3 regions of the Caldalkalibacillus salinus genome follow, and region 3 is predicted to be linked to each of the others. Evidence: riboswitches for the same ligand, from Rfam matches in the RefSeq annotation. Region 3 holds a riboswitch; each other region holds the start of a gene.

Region 1 (7,173 bases), on a different contig from region 3:
TAAGAAAAATACTACCAATTAAATTAGCACCTCTTAAATCTGCGTCTCTCATATCTGCACCAATAAAATCAGCAAATTGTAAGTTTGCTTCACGAAGATCAGCAGCAATAAGTAAAGAACCTCTCAAATTGAGTCCTCTAAGGTTAGCACCTCTTAAGTTAGCACCAACTAGGTCACTTCGTCTTTTTATTTTTTTACTTTGATTATTGTACTGTTCTACGTTTGCACGGACTAACTCACTTGTTTTTAAGAGTAAACCATTAACTTCTGATCTATGGCTATGTATGTCAATAGACAAAATAGACACAGGATTTAGATTTGTGAGAGGTTCGGTTTCTTCTACAAGCTTCTTAATTTCTTTGTGAATTGGTTTAGTATCTTCTAAGCTAAGTGCTTCATTCAAATAACATAACATTTCATGAAGTTGTTGCATAATCGGAAATACATCAAACATTTCTTCAGCTAACTCAGGGTTATCTCGCCAGTTCATTCCTTTGTAAGTATTTTGAGAAACTTTTTGACCAGCTCCAAAGCATTCGTAGATAGTACATCCACGAAACCCTTTACTCCTAAGATCCTGATGAATTTTACAACGATAATCTATTTGTAGGTTTTCACATGGACTACCTCCATCTTTGTCATATGCAAAATCAGTAGATTTAGAGTATGGCAAAGCCACACAGCACAATCCAAAACAATTTTCACAGTCAGACCGTAAATTGCTTTGGTTATCGTTAATCATTATTTGTTTAGTCAATAAATACACTTCCTTTAAATGAGAAATATCTGGTATTATACAATAGCTTATATTAATACTTTCAGTACAGCCTACTTAATTGCGGACATGGACGGCCGCCCATTTTCGCCGAATTTAATATAACGTTTTGTATTTCTGACGTCCAGGCGGCTTAAGGCACGAAGTGCCGGGTCGAAGACTTAGCCGACTGGATGTGTCCGCTGAATATGCATCCCTGCTATCTGAATTCACGTCTTCGAATCTTGCTACTTTCATTGCTTCGGTCGGATCGAGGATCAGCAAAGCTGACCGCAGCAGAAATATGGTGTTATAGGATGTCAGCGACTTCTATGAAATGCCTAACACTATCGGTTTTCTACAACTATTGCACCCGCTAGTGAAAATAAATTTTAGAGAAAAATTACAATAAATAATAATCCCATACCTATAAGAAACCCGCCAATTATCTCATAATTGTCAAGTAAGAAGAAGAATTTACTTTTGTTGTTAAAATCGTATGAAACCATCCTTTTTCTTAACCAAAATCCAAAAAGAAGAGTAAAAAGGAGTCCAAAAAGAAGTAACATTGGAGTATTTTTTATATAAGTTCCACTTTCCAAATTTCACACCTACCCGTAAATAATTTTTTAATTATTCTTCATCTTTAAATTAAATTACCCAATAAAGCAAGCCGCTACTTAAACTATTCTACCTCGTTAGTTGATTATTATAATTATCTAACATTACAATTAATGGTTTCTGGGGTTTAATTTTTCTCGCTGATTTCCTATAACGTCTCCGCATCTACGAACCCTCACTGGCTTAAGGCGGCAGCCGGGCGCGACTGCGCTTAGCCAGTGCAGGGTTGGCTGACTGACTCCACTTCACCGAAATGCCTCGGGCAGACCAAGGACGGCAGTCCGCAGCGTAGATGCGTTGTTATCGGATGTCAGCGCTTTCTTCGAATGACTTTCAAATTCATTTAGTAGCCCCTAGATTCTAAGTAGTCTTTAATTTTTACTGACGTATTTAACCACGTTTTATTGTTATGTCTGCCATAATTAAAAAAGCCATGTTCCATGTCTTCATAGGTCTCGAGGGTAATATCGTTCCCCTTCTCTCTCATCAACTTTATAAATTCTATGTTTTGGTGAAACAGATCATCCTTAGTTCCTACCAACCACAATGTTTGAGGCAAACATTTTTTTACATTATGTATAGGAGAATACTCGTTTGCTTTCTGTAATAGTTCTGGATAACGTCTTTTCATAATATCAATTCCGTCCATGCCAGCTCCGAAAACAACTAATGTATTTGGCAAATGATCAGTTTGTTTTTCATTTTCATCATCATCGATTGAATCAAACATAATAGAAGAAACAGCAATATAACCTCCTGCCGAAGCACCACAGACAATTATCTTATTGGAATCAATCCTCATTTCACTAGAATGTTCTCTAACCCAACGAACCGCCGACTTCACATCGCAAATAGCTTGAACTGGTGTAAACCCTGCGTCACTACCGTTGCGGTAATCAACACAAATTGCAACATAATTATGCTTGGAAAAAAAACGAGCCTGATGTTGGAATTGTACAGGGGTTATCGGATCCTTCTTGAAACTACCTCCATTAAAAAAAAGTATTACTGGTTTATTTTCATTAGTATCAGATTCAGGTTCGAAAATATACAGTAGTAAATCACGATCTCCAATTGCTTTATATATTTGTTTTTTAGTTGGATAATCAAACTTATAATTTTTCAATACTTATCCCCCTATCTTTCTACCTTGCACATTAGTAATTGCGCTGATTTCCTATAACATCTTTTTCCCGACATGTGTCGTATTAACTTACTTAACTAGAGTTATTTACGGCAGGTGTAGTAAATCATAATATCTCCCGATTACAAACTTAATGAATGTCTACTTCCTAGTCATATTCATATTATTCTTCTTGCACTGAACGCACTGAACACTATCAGACTATTCCATTATCGCACCAATATATCCCAATTATATCATCAATGTGGAATAACTTAACCCTTTTCATGGTCTGATTCAATCCTATAAACTGATTCTAGGAACCCATAAAAAAGCTCCCTCTCAGCTCCCCCTCTTCAGGCCATATTTTTCTAGATTACGCTAAGAAAAAGACTTTAGGGTAGATAAAGCAGATCAGTCATATTGCATTACTTTGTTCTCTCATACAAAGAGCAAAAGAAACGGTTAGACCATCTAGACGTACCCCCAATATGGACAGGAGATAAACGAAAGTTTTGTATATAGATTATCTTGTTTTATATAGCCAGCCATTTGAATATAGCTTCGCTTGTTTGTATAACCAAAGGCATATTCATAAGTGTGGGATGAGGCTCCTACTCATAGACTGTAGGAATAAACCAATGACATTAGAAATAAAGATGTGAAAAGGACTTGCAACTCTCATCAACTTTTGATATGTTACAGGTAATTCAATATTTTTCTTACTTCAGTTATCATGATGAGGTGAGGATAGAGGAGCAGTTATCATCAGTACACAATGTTGAGGATAATGAGAATCCGATGAAGATTGTGGAAAGGGTTAGTTGCCGAAGCTGAGAGAATCTCATGATCTCAAAGCTGGTTCTGCTATTGAACAAATACAGAACTGTCATATAGGGGACTATATGGAGGGCTATCTTAGCACTAGAGCAATTATTTGAAAGTATTGTATCTAATGCAACAACGATACCCTCGTTGTTGCTTTTTTACGTCTTACTTTCAATCATACAGGCCGCCTCCTATTACCTCTCAATACTCAAAAAATTTAACGTAAAGGTGTGAGGTTAACGATGAATTTTGGCCAAGTACTTACTGCAATGGTAACGCCGTTTAACAACAATGGAGATATAGACTTTAATGCGACAAAAACACTCGTCAATTACCTTATTAACCATGGATCTGATGGCTTAGTGGTTGCTGGTACAACGGGAGAATCGCCTACTTTAACCACGGAAGAGAAGATCGCGCTCATACAGTATGTGGTTGAAGTGGTAGACGGTAGAGTCCCTGTGATTGCCGGGACCGGTTCCAATCATACACGAGCATCCGTCGCCTTAACCCAACAAGTGGAAACGTTAGGTGTCGACGGTGTAATGCTGGTTACACCGTATTATAATAAACCTTCTCAAGAAGGCTTATATCAGCATTTTAGTACGATCGCGCAATCCACATCCTTGCCAGTGATGCTTTATAACGTGCCTGGTCGAAGCGTGGTGAACATGTCTGTAGACACTGTGGTGAGACTGTCTCAAATCGAGAATATCGTATCGATTAAAGAAGCGAGCGGTGATCTAGACGCGATGGCAGAGATCATCAGTCAAACACCAAGCCACTTCACTTTATACAGTGGCGATGATAGCCTGACACTGCCTGTTCTTTCAATCGGAGGTACAGGTGTCATATCCGTCGCTTCTCATATTGCCGGTCTTGAAATGCAAGAGATGGTAAATCAGTATAAAAAAGGTGAGGTGGACCGCGCTGCTTACGCTCATCGTCATCTTTTGCCATTAATGAAAGCCTTGTTTGCTGCACCAAGTCCGTCACCTGTGAAGTCAGCCTTAAACATGCGTGGTATCTCGGTAGGAGACGTTCGCTTACCGATGCTGCCATTGGATCATGAACAAGAAATAGCCTTACATGAAACGTTACAAAATACGTTACTGTCTATCAATGTGGAAGAAGCGGTGTGAAGATAAATCAGATTGAGCCACTCATCTAAAATGAAGCTAACAACATAAATTTAAAACCAAACGTGTATGAGTTGCGCCCGTTAACTCCCATGACAAACAATTACAAAAAAGACTTCTTAACCAAAAAACACATGAAGAGGACGCTTAACCCTCTTTCATGTGTTTTATTTTGCCCTGTTCTCTCATCTATCGTCGGTTTAGGACAACTATGGTTATGACATTTACGACACATGACCTTCATTATGATACGTGACTTCCGTATTCTTGCTGACAATGGTGCTTAAGCCTTCTTTATAATAAGGCATAAGGCCATCCGTCTCGTGGACATCGATCCATTGCACATCACTGATTTCCTCTGGTCTTGTGATCTCTATCTCTCCACCGACAATCTCTCCCCGGAACGTGACAAAAATGGCATGGTGCTGGCTTTTTTCTAGCATTGCTTCATTGACGGCGACAACGCCATATACCTCAATATCTAGGCCTGTTTCCTCCTTCGCTTCTCTCACCGCCGCTTGTTCTAGTGTTTCTCCGATTTCAACGGCACCGCCAGGTAATGTCCACTCGTCGCGCCCTTTATTCTTGACCATCAAGAGCTTTGTTTTTGTTTCGTCCGTTAATAAGGTGTAAACAACGTCTATTCTTTGCACTGTATGTCTCTCCTCTTCACTTTTCCCCTATTCTATCATATGGCTTACACTTTAATAGAGTCACTTTAATAATAAGCGTATGGTGAAAAATGCCCCTTTTAATAGAGTATCTCTTTGTGTCTAGATAAGCGGCTCCTAATGGTCCTAGCTATGCCCTGATTTCCTGTCTCATGAAATTGACATAGGAGATGCCGAAACAGATGACAGTCGCTGCCACCAAGCCTGTAACTTGGGGCCAGATGAGTAACAAACTTTGTCCGAGTGGTAAAGGACTCGGTATCGCACCCACCACTTGTTCCATCGATAATGGGCCCAGTGTACGTATCTGGGGCGTTAAAAGAATCGTGGTAATCTCGCTGAACAGGTAGTTTGGGTTTAAGCGAGATAAGTTTTGCACGAACATGGCGCTTTCAGAGGCGCTACCCGGTGTTAAATTCTGATCGGGCATAGCGGCATTTCCCACCATTCCCACGATCATGGAGAAAAAGATACTGAAAAACAACCACACGGCGATACTAGCCAAGGCAGACGTTGCCGCTTGTTTGAACCGTACTGAGAAAAATATGGCAAGGTTCAGCCAGAAGCCGATATAGACGACGCTGAGACATAAGAAGGCGATGACTCTCCAGAACTCATCCCATGTCGGGGGCAAACCAATAGATAGGATAGCGGTCCCCATAACCAAGAGACCCAGAGAAAAAATGAGGATACTAATGACGATTAACGTCGCCACAAATTTGGCATTCAACAGGTAGTCTCTAGGAATAGGCTGTGAAACGATCCGACTTAACGTCCCACGGTTTCTCTCCGCATTTATAGCGTCGAAGCCTAAGCCGATGCCGAGTAAGGGGCCTAGGAAACTAATAAAAGTGATAAACGGGGGCAACACCCCGTTAGGATCAGAAATGGTAAAGATATTCAAGAACAAGTAGGCGTTTGACGAGTCGAGATCAGCTGCGACGTCACGAATATTAGTTAAAGCCGTGTACAGTGAAGCCAAACAAGTCAAGATGATAATCCCGAACAGGATGATAAACCGCCAGCTTCGAAATTGGTCCTCCATTTCTTTGCGGACGATCACCCAGAATAGTGCAGGAGTGTGGGCAGACGAAGCCTCATGAGTGTCGTCTTGCCTTTTTACGTTCAAACGTTGTCCTCCTATCCCTTCCTTTAAACGATTTTGCCACTGTTCATAGATTGCTTTGAGCTGCATGTGTGACCTCACCCTCTCCTTCAAAGTAAAGCCTGTATATATCATCTAGGTCATGCTCCCGCGTGTGTAGGCTGTGTAGCGATTGCCCGGATTGTATAATCTTAGAGGCTATCTCGTGGGCGTTGTCTTCCTCACTTTTAATCAGTAAAGTGTGATCTGCCTGTATGTCAACCGACATCACCTTAGATAAGCCTCTCAATGAGGCGAGTAAGTCTTCGGTGACGTTTGACACTTGTGCCTCGATCGTGATGCCTTCCCTTGCTAACAACTGCTTAGACAAAGCCTGTATATTACCTTGGGCCAGAAGCTTTCCTTCTACAAATAGCCCCACACGGTCACATATCTGTTGTACTTGATGCAGGTGGTGAGATGAAAGTAACACGGTAATCCCCTGCTGTTGACTGAGGTTTCTGATCAGATAGAGTAACTCCTGGACACCTTGGGGGTCTATCCCTAGCGTGGGTTCGTCCAGGATAATCACTTCAGGGGCTTTGATGAGTACATCGGCCAGGCCGAGGCGTTGCTTCATCCCTCTAGAGTATTGACCAGCTTTTTGATCCTTTGCCTCTTCTAAACCAACTTGGGATAGTAATGCACTCGCTTTATCCGTTGCGGTCTTTCTAGATTGACCGTTAAGCATGGCGGTGTAGATCAGGTTTTCCAGCCCAGTCCGATCTTCATAAAATCCGACCGAATCTGGCAGGTAGCCCACCCTTTTTTTAACTTGAATGGGCTCCCGGGTGGCATCTAGTCCGCATACCTTCACCACACCGTGTGTCGGTTCGCTTAAGCCGAGCATCATAAGAATGGTCGTTGATTTTCCTGCGCCATTCGGACCTAAT
Region 2 (7,173 bases), on a different contig from region 3:
GTTTGACGAATACGATATAACGCCACCTCAATCGTGGGAAGACTTGCTAGAGGTAGCGAAGACGTTTCATGCTGAAGAGGACATTGGCCGAGTCGCCGTCAAAGCCAATTTAGAAATCGATCACGTGCTACACCTGTTTAACTTTATTCGTGCCGGTGGAGGAGACCCTTACGTCCTTAACGATGAGGGCAGTGTACGCGCTTATGAATTTTTACAAGAATTATATCCCTATCTAGCGCCTGATAGTCGTACCGCTACTTGGAATACAATGAACACTTATCTTGCAAATGAATCGGTCTACCTAGGACAAAATTGGCCCTTTGGTGTGAATGTGATCGTTGAAGAAGGTGGCAAAGAAGAAATCAAAGCGTATAGCGGATGGGCAGGACCCGCCGGAGAGTCACACACCCTAGGTGGTGAAGTGATCGGCATACCAAAAGGAGCCCCAAATAAAGCATTGGCCTTAGAATTTGCCCAATATCTCATGTCAAAAGAGGTCCAAGAAACTTTAGTGAGCAAACTAGGCTGGCCCTCCGTCCGCACTGATGCTTACGGTCAAGTTGAAGCGTGGCAACAACCGTACTTTGATGCTGTAAACGAAGCATTGCAATCCTCGGAACCAAGAGGAAATGTCCCATATTGGCCCGAAGTCGAAAAGGCCATCCTAGGGGCCTTCCAGGACATCGTCATCGATGGGCAAGAGGCTCAAACCACCCTTGACCGCTACGCCGAAACAATCGAGCAAGCACGTCAATAAAGATGACCAAGTGCCGCTTCCTAACGATGGAATCCTTTGGGCGAAGCTCGAGTGAAGGAGTAGGCGTCTATGCCCGGAAGTCAAAAGATCAGGTACCCCTACGGCGTCACATTTGGGCGAAGCTCGAGTGATAGAGTAGGGGTGCATGAGCCCCCTAAAGTAGCCTGAACTCCTGCGCTGCCTATACAGACACTCGAGGGAAGCCCCACACGCCTGACAGTAAAATTAAACCAAAGCGTACACCTCCCCACGTTCTTGGGAATGATGTATAATACATATATCATGCCTAGATCTGTGGGAGGTGTATTTTTTTGACACAGATCAAAGAGAAACTGACGTTGCTACCCGCTCAACCCGGTGTTTATCTGATGAAAGATAGCCAAGACAACATCATTTATGTCGGTAAAGCAAAAAACTTAAAGAACAGAGTACGTTCCTATTTTACAGGCAGTCACGACGGGAAAACACAAAAGCTTGTTAGTGAAATAACGGATTTTGAATATATTATCACCTCAAGTAATATCGAAGCACTTCTACTAGAATGCAACCTGATTAAGAAGCACGACCCGCGCTACAATGTGATGCTGAAGGATGACAAAACATACCCGTACATTAAACTAACCAATGAAGAGCATCCCCGCCTAGAGATCACACGTAAGGTACAGAAAGATAAAGCTAAGTATTTCGGTCCATATCCTAATGTCGGTTCAGCCAATGAGACCAAGAAACTGTTAGATCGTCTGTATCCCTTAAGGAAATGTAAAACTTTACCGGACCGCGTGTGTTTGTACTACCATATGGATCAGTGCTTAGCCCCTTGTGAGTTCCACGTTGAACAAGACACGTACGAGGACATGACCCAGCAAATTAATCGGTTTTTAAATGGCGGCCATAAAGCGATGGTTAAAGAGCTAGAAGAAAAAATGCATGAGGCGTCAGAGGAACTTAATTTTGAGCGAGCCAAAGAACTTCGTGATCTGATTCAGCATATTAACCAGGTGATGCAAAAGCAAAGCATTACGCTCACAGACCAAGTGGACCGAGACGTCTTTGGCTTTCATGTCGATAAAGGATGGATTTGTGTTCAAGTGTTTTTTGTGAGACAAGGCAAGCTGATTGAACGAGACGTGTCCCTCTTTCCATTTTATAGCGGTGATGTAGGGGAAGAGATGATGTCATTCATTGGTCAATTTTATATGGAAAAAGAACATGTCCTACCTAAAGAAATTCTGATTTCAGAGGAAGTAGACCAGGAGCTCCTCGCACAATGGTTAGATATTAAAGTCCATACGCCAAAACGAGGCATCAAGAAAGAATTACTACAGATGGCACAATCTAACGCCCAAAACTCGCTAAAGGAAAAATTTGAACTTATCGAGCGAAACGAGGAACGAACGATAAAAGCAGTTGAAAGATTAGGTCATGCACTAGGGGTCGGACCCGCTCGCCGCATCGAAGCATTTGATAACTCTAATATTCAAGGGACGGATCCTGTGTCCGCTATGGTCGTTTTCATCGATGGTAAACCTGCTAAGAATGAATACCGAAAATATAAAATACGAACCGTAGAAGGCCCTGACGATTACGAATCAATGAGAGAAGTCGTTCGTCGCAGGTATGTCCGCTTATTAAAAGAAAAGCAAACATTGCCTGATCTGATTATGATCGACGGGGGAAAAGGGCAAATTGGGGCTGCACAAGACGTTCTCGAGAATGAACTAGGCCTCTATATCCCAGTATGTGGTTTGGCCAAAGATGAAAAGCATCGAAGCTCTCAATTATTATATGGCCATCCACCAGAGCCGGTTTCAATGAAACGAGACAGTCAAGAGTTCTACCTCTTACAACGGATCCAGGACGAAGTCCATCGCTTCGCTATCACGTTCCACCGCAAAACCCGTTCCAAATCACTGATACAATCAGCCTTAGATGACATTCCAGGCGTGGGACCCAAGCGTAAAAAGACATTGTTACGACACTTTGGTTCAATGAAGAAAATGAGAGAAGCATCAGTAGACGACTTTAAAGAAATCGGGATAGGAGAGCAATTAGCCCGAACGATTGTTGAATATCTCCAAGAGAAAGCAAAGTCGTAATGCTACGTCTGATATACGATAAAATGCAGACGATACAGTCGTTATTCGGCTGTTGAGAACCCATGGGATGTTTGATACAATTACAAACAATTAAAACATCATAACCTCATCAAACAACTCAATCACATTGAGGAGTGTTAGGGGAGCGGTGATCAAGAGTACGTACCTAGAGAAGTTGGGCCTTCTATGAAGGGTATTGAAAGGGTGATCCGCCGAAGTCTCATTATAGCTCAACGTAATGAGGACTGGCGTCGCATTGAATAAATGCAACGCTGTCACCTATACAGGTGGAGGACTATCACGTTGCATTGAGGTGAACATTCGTTAGATCACCATGTTTACTCGCAACAACAAAAAGTTCTCTCTTTGTTGTTGCTTTTTTATTGGTCTTAACGATATGGGCAAGGTCTAGTAAGATCAAAAAAGATGAATGTGTCTAAATTAAGGAGATGGAGAGCATTGAGTATCATCGTTCAGAAGTTTGGCGGAACATCTGTAGGAACGATCGAAAAAATTCAGCACGTTGCTCAAAAAGTGAAAAAAGAAGTGGATCAGGGAAACCAGCTTGTTGTGGTGGTATCAGCAATGGGAAAATCCACTGATCAGCTAGTGGATATGGCCAATCAGCTGACGCCAAATCCGGCGGCACGAGAGATGGATATGCTTTTAACGACGGGTGAACAGGTCACCATATCACTGCTAGCGATGGCGTTACATCAACTTGGCTTAGACGCCACCTCGATGACAGGGTGGCAAGCAGGCATTCAAACCGAAAGTGTTCATGGCAGTGCCAGAGTCCAAGATATCGAGATTGGAAAGGTTCAGAATAAATTGTCTAAGGGGAGCGTTGTTGTCGTTGCCGGCTTCCAAGGTGTAAGCCAGGATGGACAAATTACAACCCTTGGAAGAGGGGGTTCAGATACGACGGCTGTCGCTCTAGCAGCAGCGCTAAAGGCTGAACGTTGTGACATATTCACAGATGTCACCGGTGTTTATACCGCAGACCCAAGAGTTGTACCGAAAGCAAGCAAACTTGAGCAAATTAGCTATGATGAAATGTTAGAGCTAGCTAATCTTGGTGCAGGGGTTTTGCACCCGAGAGCAGTTGAATGTGCCAAGAATAACGATGTTTATCTGACAGTTAGATCGACGTTTAGTGAGGAAGAAGGAACGTTAGTGAAGGAGGAAGTGACAGTGGAGGACGGTATTATTGTACATGGTGTAGCCCATGATGAAGAGATGACGAAGGTGACTGTAAGAGGAATGAAGAAAGAAATTGGGGCCTTATCCCGAGTGTTTAAAACACTCGCAAGCAAACAAATCAACGTCGATATTATTATCAACCAAAGCATGTATGATACGGATATCACCAATATTGCCTTTTCAATCGATAGTGAGGATCTTGAAGCGACGCTACATGTCCTCGAGGACAATAAAGAGTCACTAGGATATGAAGATATTATTTATGAAGAAAATTTAGCTAAGGTATCTATTGTTGGAGCAGGCATGATCTCGAACCCGGGTGTAGCGGCAGACATGTTTGATAGCCTTAGTCGTGAGGAAATCGAAATTAAGATGGTCTCAACATCCGAAATTAAAGTGTCATGTGTTGTACCAGCTGCTAATATGGTAAAAGCAGTGCAAGTCCTACACAACACTTTTAATCTAGATAAAGTAGAAGAAACGGAAAAAGTAAACGCTTAATTTGAAGATAAAAAGGGGGAGCTGATTAGCTTTCCCCTTTTTCTTGTAGATAGATGGTGAACTGTACCCCTTGATTTTCTTGACTAATGAATGCTTTGAACTCACCTTCAGTCTGCTTGTTTTCAATTTGAGCAATGGCCTCTGTGAGAAAGCCACACTCTAGTGCAAAAGTAGACTGGTTTTGGTCAACCTGTCGGCTTGCGAAAAATGGAGACTCTAACGTGTAACGATAGATATGGGAAGAGGAATGAACTTTTTCTAGATACCCCCACCCCATTTCTAAGAAAAGGTCGCGACACTGTTCAAATGTGTGGATTCGAAGGTGCTCGGCTAGGTTCTTACCAGCCCAATATAGAATGGCACTTTGGTGTTCTCCCGTTATTTCTTTCATGACATGTTCGCGGAGTATATGGTAACCATAAAGTGGTACGGCCTGCCCTTTCATTTTTAGAAATTTTGTATCTGCTGAAGCGGAATGAGCTTTTTTTTCACTAATCAAGTGCGTAGCACCCCTTTCTCTTCTTGTATGGACAAGAGACTTAATTCAGATATATGCGCAAAAATCTCTTGATATACGTCAAGGATTTAACCATACTAGGAAGAGACCATGTGCCCTAGATGGGCGAACGTTGGAGGCAGACATGAAACTGAATCAATTTCTTACACCATTTCGCATTATCATATTGAGTTATTTCATTTTAATTCTAATTTCATCCATACTGCTCTATTTACCTTTTTCACAACAACCTGGCGCGGCATTATCATTTAGCGAGGCTTTTTTCACCGCAGCTAGCGCAATCAGTGTGACCGGTTTAATCGTGGTGAATACACCTGAGACTTTTAGCCCGATAGGCATCATCATATTATCCGTTATTATTCAACTCGGTGGTATTGGTATTATGACCCTCGGTACCTTTGTGTGGATGATTATGGGTAAAAAGATAGTCCTATCACAACGCATGTTGATCATGGTCGATCAGAACCAGGTTAACCTAGCGGGGCTCGTAAATTTGATGAAAAATATCCTTGGAATTGCGATACTCATTGAATTAATCGGGGCCATGATTTTGGGGACCTATTATTTAAATTATTTTGATGTATGGTATGAGGCCTATTATCAAGGGGCGTTTGCTAGCTTAACAGCCTTTACGAACGCTGGATTTGACATAACCGGAAATTCTCTTATTCCATTTGCTCATGACTATTTTGTTCAACTGGTAACGATCCTTTTGATCTTAGCCGGTGCAATTGGATTTCCAGTTTTAGTGGAATTAAGAGAGTATTTCAGTGGCAAGCATGAAAAATATCGTTTTTCATTATTCACAAAAATAACCGTCTCTACTTACATGTTTTTACTCGTTTTTGGGACTGTATCTATTTGGCTGTTAGAACGAGGGCAACACTATGCAGGTATGGTTTGGCATGAACAGCTATTCTTTTCCTTGTTTAACTCGGTTACTGCTAGAAGCGCTGGGTTAGCTACCATGGACATCACCTATTATAGCATCCCTACATTGCTGCTCATTTCTGGCCTCATGATTGTCGGTGCAAGTCCTTCCAGTGTGGGAGGAGGGATCCGTACGACAACACTCGCTGTGATGTTTCTAACAATACGCTCTTTTGCTTTAGGAAAAAAGGACGTCAAAGTGTTTGGTCGGGAACTCCATGATGAAGATATTAGAAAATCTTTTATTGTCCTTTCGGTGTTTATTTTTATACTGTTCACTTCAATTATCCTGATTAGCTCCATTGAGCGTGATTCAGGCTTAGAGTTAATGGCGATTATCTTTGAGGTGAGCTCGGCCTTTGGAACTTGTGGCTTGTCTATGGGTATTACGTCAGAATTGTCTACGCTAAGTCAGTTTATACTTGTGCTACTCATGTTCATCGGTAGAATTGGACTGGTCGCGCTACTCTTCTCCATGAAGCGGGCAGATACTAAGACGCATTATCATTACCCTGTGGAAAGAGTCATTATAGGTTAAGCTTAATGCCAACAGCCATCGATAAAAAGTAAAAGCAAAGGTGCTGAGTCATCAAGCACCTTTGCCTCTATAGATGATACCGTTTTCTTGACGCTTCCGGGCTAAGGGGGTAAAATAAAATTTGGTACAAAATAACGTGTCATATTTAGACATGAGACTTTTTGAAAAGTCGAAAAAGTGGATAGGAATGCTAGACTGCAACAATGTGTGTTCAAAAATTGAAGGGGGGGACCGGTGTGGCCACTACGCACTATTTTAACCGTAAGCTTCATTCGTTATTAGGAGTCATTCCAGTCGGATTTTTCCTAGTACAACATCTTTTTATTAATCATTTCATTCTTTACGGGGCTGACTCGTTTAATAGAGCAGCGCATTTTATGGAAAGCCTTCCATTTAGGATTTTCCTAGAAACGTTTTTTATTTATTTACCATTGCTATATCATGCCATTTATGGCCTTTATATCGCTTTTCAAGCTAGAAATAATGTGACTGATTACGGTTACTTTAGAAATGTGATGTTCATGCTACAGCGTGCCACAGGTGTCATACTTATCATCTTTATCGCATGGCACGTATGGGAAACGAGAGTTGCAGCAGCATTTGGGGCCCAAGTAAACGCTCAAATGATGAT
Region 3 (7,173 bases):
TGAAAATGTAAAAGGTCTCTCCTTTACCTCAGCTATTTCTGCGTATCTCGGCATTACAGAACCCGCGATGTTCGGGGTGAACCTTCGCTTTAAATACCCGTTCATCTTTGCTATGGTAGGTTCTGCCATCGCTGGTCTTTATATCACGTACCAAGGGGTTAGAGCAACGTCTATTGGCGTTGGGGGCATTCCAGGATTCTTATCTATCTTCCCCGAATTCTGGCTTTCCTTCTTTATCGGTATGGGCGTCGTCATCGTCGTACCATTCGTCTTAACCGTCATATACGGGAAATACAAGCAAAGAAAAGGTGAATAAAAACAAATGATGAACGAACCATGGTGGAAAAGATCTGTCGTTTATCAGATCTATCCGAAAAGCTTCAACGATACAACAGGAAACGGTGTTGGTGACATTCAAGGGATTATAGCCAAACTGGACTATCTCGAAAAACTGGGGGTCGATGTGATCTGGTTAACGCCGATCTACGCCTCCCCTCAAAGGGATAACGGGTATGATATCAGTGATTATTACGATATACATGAAGAGTATGGCACGATGGAGGATTTCGAACAGCTGCTAGAAGAAGCTCATCAGCGTGGTTTAAGCGTTATTATGGATATCGCCGTGAACCACACTTCAACTGAACATGAATGGTTCAAACAGGCCGCCCAATCTAAAGACAATCCTTATCGTGACTTTTATATTTGGAAGGATGGTCAAACCGCGATCCAAGCGGAAACGGATGGCGATAAGCCGAGTAAACAACAGGGGTCAGGAGACGACAACGCGCCAACTGATGTCCCAACAAATTGGGAATCCAAATTTGGAGGTTCGGCTTGGGAATACGATGAGCATACAGGGCAGTATTATCTTCATCTATTCGACGTCACACAAGCAGACTTGAATTGGGAAAATCCAACGCTAAGAGAGCATGTTTATGATATGATGCACTTTTGGTTTAAAAAGGGAGTTGACGGCTTTCGTTTAGATGTCATTAACCTCATCTCCAAAAATCAGGACTTTCCTGACGATGATGGTTCCGTTCCCCCTGGAGACGGAAGAAAGTTTTATACTGATGGTCCTAGAGTCCATGAGTTTATGCATGAAATGAACCAGAAAGTGTTCTCCCAATATGAAAGCATGACAGTGGGGGAAATGTCGTCTACGACGATCGATCACTGTATTAAGTATACGGATCCGGAACGAGAAGAGCTGGATATGACCTTCAACTTCCATCATCTGAAGGTCGATTATTTGAATGGTGAAAAGTGGTCTGTCGTCGATTTTGATTTTCAAGCGTTGAAGGATATCCTCACCAAATGGCAGGTCGGCATGCATGAGGGTGGCGGATGGAATGCCCTCTTTTGGTGTAATCATGACCAGCCACGTGTGGTCTCACGCTATGGTGACGATGAGACGTATCATCGTCAGTCGGCTAAGATGCTAGCCACGACTATTCATATGATGCAGGGCACGCCTTACATTTACCAAGGTGAAGAGTTCGGCATGACCGATCCCAAGTTCGATTCGATTGATCAGTACCGTGATGTTGAGTCGCTTAACATGTATAAGATGAAAAAAGCAGAGGGCTGGGATGAACAAGCCATTCTACAAGCTTTGAAAAAGAAATCTAGAGACAATTCACGTACGCCTGTGCAATGGGATCATCGTCCACACGCAGGATTTACAACAGGTACGCCTTGGATTTCCACAGCCGATAATGTGGCCGAGGTCAATGCGGCTCAAGCCCTTGAGGATGAGGATTCCATATTCTATCACTACCAGAAGCTCATTCAACTAAGGAAGGAATACGATATCATCACGTACGGACGCTATGAATTGATCTTAGACGATCATGATCAAATTTTTGCCTACGTTCGCCATGGAGAAGGGGAGAAACTGTTAGTCGTCAACAATTTTTACGGTACCGATGTGACATTTGAATGTCCAGTTTCTCTTCAGCAATATGAGGCCAACATCCTCATATCCAATTACAAAGATTCGTCTGAAACGTATGATCGTGTACATTTAAGACCTTATGAGTCTATCGTTTATCACTTAAGCCCTTCATGCTAAAATGAAGTCAGGTGATGCTATGCAAAATAAATATTTAACCATATATCAAGATATTGTTGATGAGATTAAGGATGCGAAATACAAACCTGATTCAAAGCTTCCTTCAGAAAACGCTTTATGCGAGCAGTATTGCACCTCACGAGAAACGGTGCGAAAGGCTCTTAATTTACTTTCTCAAAACGGCTACATTCAAAAAGTCAGAGGAAAAGGGTCGATCGTTCTAGGTCTGAGTAAATTAGATTTTCCTATCTCCGGTGTTGTCAGCTTTAAGGAGCTGGCTCAAAAGATGGGAGACAAGCCCCGAACGATCGTCCATCAACTCCATTTAGATAAGCCTAACGATACGTTAATCAACCACCCGTCCTTAACGCAACAGGATCGCATCTGGGAAGTGGTCCGTTCACGTGAGATTAATGGAGAGAAGATCATTCTCGATAAAGATTATCTACTACAAAAGCATGTCCCTTCTCTAACAGAAGAGATATGTGCAGACTCCATTTACGAATATTTGGAAAAGGATTTACGTTTACAGATTAGCTTTGCCAAAAAAGAAATTGTTGTAGAGTCCGTAACTGAAGAGGATCAATGCTATCTAGATGTCGATGGACATGACCAAGTAGTCGTTGTACGAAGCTTCGTTTATCTAGAAGATACGAGCCTGATCCAATATACAGAATCCCGACATCGAACAGATAAGTTTCGATTTGTCGATTTTGCACGTCGACATCAACCCTAGAGTCGTAGAATTAATGGTAAATTTTAAGTGTTTACGAGCGTCAAATTCACTGTTGCCACATTCATGCCAATATTGTTATAATAGAAAGCGCTTTGCAATAGTATAAAATATACATGTTGTGCCTCATCATTCACAGATGAGGTAGAGGCGCGGATTATCATCAGTATCCTGTAGGAGAATGACAACCATGATTACAGGTGAAAGGGACTTCCGCCGAAGCTTTAGGGATGCGTCAACATGCCTATTGCTGGGGTTATACTGAAGAAGTGTAACACTGTCACACCTAAGACGGTTGTGGAGAACTACACCATTTGTGATGGGGATAAGCATTGTCCATAAAGGCAATGATAGGAGATTCCTGTCATTGCCTTTTTTTTTACGAGCAGTGATAGATTTGCGTTTGTCGTACTTAAGAGTGTTCGTTGAAATGGGCATTTCCTCATTGCATAGTGGATTAAAAGAGGAGGAAATGAGAAGCATGGAAGGAACAATTTATTCTTTAATTCCACCACTCCTAGCTTTACTCATGGTTGTGATCACGAGAAGAGTACTCATATCCCTAGGTCTGGGTATTGTTGTCGGGACGCTCATGATTAACGGTACTGAAGGAGATCTCGCTTCGTTTGGTGGACTTTATGATTGGATAGTTAATAGTGTTGTTTATGTTTTTGACATTGTGAGAGGTATTTTTGTCGTATTTGAAGAAGATACGTGGCAATTGAACAGCTGGGAATTTTACATTATTTTATTTTTACTCTTACTCGGTATGATGGCTGCACTCATTGCGCTTTCCGGAGGAAGCCGAGCGTTTGGTGAATGGGCGCAAAGCAAAGTGAAGACAAAGAAAGGGGCACAGCTGAGCTCAGCTATCCTAGGTGTCATTATATTTATCGATGATTATTTTAACAGCTTGCTCGTTGGTAATGTGAGTCGACCGCTGACGGATCGCCATCGTGTATCTAGAGCAAAGCTTGCCTACCTTGTGGATTCTACGGCTGCGCCGATGTGTGTGATCGCACCCGTTTCTAGTTGGGGCGCGTATATCATTACCATTATTGCCGGTATATTGACTCATCATGGCATTACGCAGTATGAGGCGTTACAAGCTTTTATGTACATGATACCCATGAATTTATATGCGCTTTCTGCCCTCGTGCTTGTATTTGCTGTTATCATGTATAGACTTGATGTTGGCCCGATGAAAGAACATGAGGAACGTGCTGAGGCATCGGGTGAGGTGCTTGATACGTCTAAAGGGGCTGTCCCTGGGCATCAGGACGATGAAGCCCTGAAGCAGGGTCATCACGGAAAAACGCGAGACCTGATCATGCCTATAATAACCCTCGTCGTGGCTACAGTATTCTTCATGATCACGACAGGAATACAAGGTACAGAAGGCAACGTGACCCTTCTGAGTATATTTGTAAATACGGATGTGGCTGCGGCCCTCGTATACGGAGGACTCATTGGTTTAGGTGTGGCCGTACTGCTGACGTCCATCCGTTTATATGGCGTCCATCATTTCAGCGTCGCCGCTTTTAAGGATCTAATAGCCGGTTTATGGGCCGGGATTAAGTCCATGTTACCCGCCATTTATATTCTCGTCTTTGCTTGGACGATCATAGAGATCATTGGTGCACTGAAGACTGGCGCATATTTGGCGAGCATTATTGACGGTAACATTCCAGTGATGTTGCTCCCAGCCCTCGTCTTTCTTATCTCTGGTATTATGGCGTTCTCAACAGGGACGTCTTGGGGTACATTCGGTATGTTACTCCCAATTGCAGGTGAAATGGCGGTGGTTGTAGATGTTCAGTTGTTACTACCCATGCTAGCTGCTGTATTAGCGGGAGCGATATTCGGAGATCACTGTTCTCCAATATCGGATACGACGATTTTGTCTTCAACAGGTGCAGGGAGTCACCATATTGATCATGTGATGACACAGTTACCTTACGCTTTAATGGCTGCCGCTACGACGTTTATTGGCTATCTAGCCTTAGGCTTTACTGGCAGTGCATTGGCTGGGATTGTAGCCACATTACTCAGTATGGCGGTCGTCGTTTACATTCTAAAGGCAAAATTAAAAGCGACAGCCGCATAAAAAGATTCAATTGCAATGGCATAAAAAGATTCAATCGCAAAAGATAAATAAAGATAGATTAATTTAGTCTTCTTTGTTACAGTAAGAGGTTGTAGTATGTGCACACCTGCCTCTTACTGTCTTTTTTTTATGGTCATTTATAGGATACTTTTAAATAGGGGACTAAAAAATATGCGTAAAAAGAATAGTTTAGGGATATATAAAGAATAAGAGCCTAGTCTGCTCAAATTGGGGTGAAAAAGGAAATGTTAAACAACGTGTATCGACTTCTTATTATTTTAGTAGCATCCATTATTGTAGGGTTCGCTTTTAATGTTTTTCTCCTTCCGCATGAAGTATTTACAGGAGGCGTCACAGGTTTCGCCATGATTCTGGGTCTGATTACGCCCCTTAATGCAGGTATTTGGATTGTACTCCTCAATATCCCGATTCTTATTCTAGGATGGACCAAAGTGGGAAAAACGTTCATCGGTAACAGTCTTTTCTCTGTGTTGGTCACGGCTGTATCCATGCAATATATACCTGTGGTCAAGGTCACAGAGGATGCACTCCTTTCTTCTGTTTTTGGTGGTATTATAGCAGGCGTTGGGATTGGCCTTATTGTTCGTTTTTATGGCTCGACTGGTGGCTTTGATGTGATCGGCTTACTGCTCATTAAAAAACGTGATATGCCATTAGGTGGCATTATATTCGCTTTAAATAGTATTGTGGTTGTCGTATCAGGCTTTATATTCTCTTGGGAATTAGCTTTGTACACCTTGGCTTCCATCTACATTACAGGGTTAGTGATTGATCGTATTCACACCCGACATATAAAACTGAATCTCATGGTGGTCACGAGCAAAGGTGAGGAACTTCGGACAGAGCTGCTATCTAAATTGTTCCGCGGTATTACGGTCATTGAAGGACGAGGGGCGTATTCAAAGGAACAAAGAGAAGTACTCTATACAGTCATTTCACGTTATGAATTGGCGGTTGTACGCCCGTTAATCAAAAGCATAGATCCTAATGCGTTTGTGAGTGTTAGCCAAACGATGGAGGTCATGGGTAACTTCCGTCGGGAATAAGGAGAATAGGCGTTTCAACAGCTGTAACGAAGTGTAAAAAAAAGTGTTGACAATTTTAATGCTAAAATTATACAATTTAGTAGCACAAAGACAGAAGGTAAGTTTGATGATAAGTTGTAAATGTGAAAGTAAATTTAAATTATAAATGTGATAGAACCATAAAGGAGGGGCTAACATGCGTTTGAATATCATTGCTAATCCATTCATGCTTCAACGCCAGTGCACTGGAGACTCACAACGGCAACAATTTCATACGCATGTGACCCGCATGGTATCTATGATACATGATGAACGCGAGTTTTGAACACGAGAACATATGGGCTGGCTTAATCCTCCCGTTTATGCACCTCAGGTTCGAACGCTAGCCATCTACATCTACCAAATCTAACACCAACAGTGTTAAGATACATACCATTAAGCAGGTCACGTCATGTGCCTGCTTTTTCTTTGTTAAATGACCTTCATCAAAGCTGATCTGACTGCAACAGAAGCTGATCTGATTGTAACAGAAGCTTAAGGATGGTTCACAGAGCTGAGAAAACACGGCACATAGGTGTCGTGTTTTGTTATTTTCAGGAGATTACATGCTGTAAGGTCGAAAACAAAAAGATCGCATGCTGTGACATCAATTCTAGAGGATCAAGTCAGTGATGAAGCAGTATCTCTAGCCCAAGTTGAACGAATGAATCCATGTACAAACTTACTGAAGGAGTGACCCTCTTATGTTCACTGTATTCAAAAAATTAGGATGGTTCTTTAAACGCTATAAAAAGAGATATACCATCGCTGTGTCCCTGCTTATATTAGTCAGTTTCGTTGAGGTCTTGCCACCTATGATTATTGGAACGGCCATCGACGATATTCAATTCGGTCTCATGACCTGGGATCGTCTGACAGAAATATTATTATTTTATGGTGGACTGATCGTGGTCAGTTATACCGTCACATACGTTTGGATGTACCAATTGTTTGGCGGGGCTTTTCTTGTCGAGCGTTTAATGCGATCACAATTCATGCGTCATCTGCTGCAAATGACCCCTAAATTTTATGAAACGTATCGTACAGGAGATCTCATGGCCAGAGCCACTAATGACCTTAAAGCGATCTCACTCACCGCTGGTTTTGGCATCCTGACCTTGGTTGATGCCACGGTGTTTATGCTTGTCATTTTAGGTGTCATGATACTGTT

The links. A riboswitch is a leader RNA that binds a small molecule or an ion and turns the genes downstream of it on or off. The one in region 3 is predicted to bind lysine.
Region 1: it holds a riboswitch for lysine, as region 3 does, so the genes downstream of both, dapA (4-hydroxy-tetrahydrodipicolinate synthase) here and JKM87_RS11405 (Na+/H+ antiporter NhaC family protein) in region 3, are expected to answer to the same signal.
Region 2: it holds a riboswitch for lysine, as region 3 does, so the genes downstream of both, JKM87_RS10345 (aspartate kinase) here and JKM87_RS11405 (Na+/H+ antiporter NhaC family protein) in region 3, are expected to answer to the same signal.

The regions. Positions count from the first base shown of each region.
Region 1 is NZ_JAERVL010000008.1:477-7,649, forward strand. Features, by position in the region: gene JKM87_RS07900 (pentapeptide repeat-containing protein) at 1-742, opposite strand, end outside; gene JKM87_RS07905 (alpha/beta hydrolase) at 1,719-2,501, opposite strand; lysine riboswitch at 3,242-3,422, shown strand; gene dapA (4-hydroxy-tetrahydrodipicolinate synthase) at 3,569-4,468, shown strand; gene JKM87_RS07915 (NUDIX domain-containing protein) at 4,690-5,118, opposite strand; gene JKM87_RS07920 (ABC transporter permease) at 5,267-6,331, opposite strand; gene JKM87_RS07925 (ABC transporter ATP-binding protein) at 6,309-7,173, opposite strand, start outside.
Region 2 is NZ_JAERVL010000015.1:155,831-163,003, reverse strand. Features, by position in the region: gene JKM87_RS10355 (sugar ABC transporter substrate-binding protein) at 1-757, shown strand, start outside; gene uvrC (excinuclease ABC subunit UvrC) at 1,069-2,853, shown strand; lysine riboswitch at 2,984-3,159, shown strand; gene JKM87_RS10345 (aspartate kinase) at 3,313-4,557, shown strand; gene JKM87_RS10340 (DUF2507 domain-containing protein) at 4,583-5,056, opposite strand; gene JKM87_RS10335 (TrkH family potassium uptake protein) at 5,199-6,542, shown strand; gene JKM87_RS10330 (succinate dehydrogenase cytochrome b558 subunit) at 6,779-7,173, shown strand, end outside.
Region 3 is NZ_JAERVL010000017.1:100,770-107,942, reverse strand. Features, by position in the region: gene treP (PTS system trehalose-specific EIIBC component) at 1-316, shown strand, start outside; gene JKM87_RS11415 (alpha,alpha-phosphotrehalase) at 326-2,077, shown strand; gene treR (trehalose operon repressor) at 2,097-2,813, shown strand; lysine riboswitch at 2,948-3,126, shown strand; gene JKM87_RS11405 (Na+/H+ antiporter NhaC family protein) at 3,292-4,917, shown strand; gene JKM87_RS11400 (YitT family protein) at 5,163-5,984, shown strand; gene JKM87_RS18085 (hypothetical protein) at 6,160-6,288, shown strand; gene JKM87_RS11395 (ABC transporter ATP-binding protein) at 6,707-7,173, shown strand, end outside.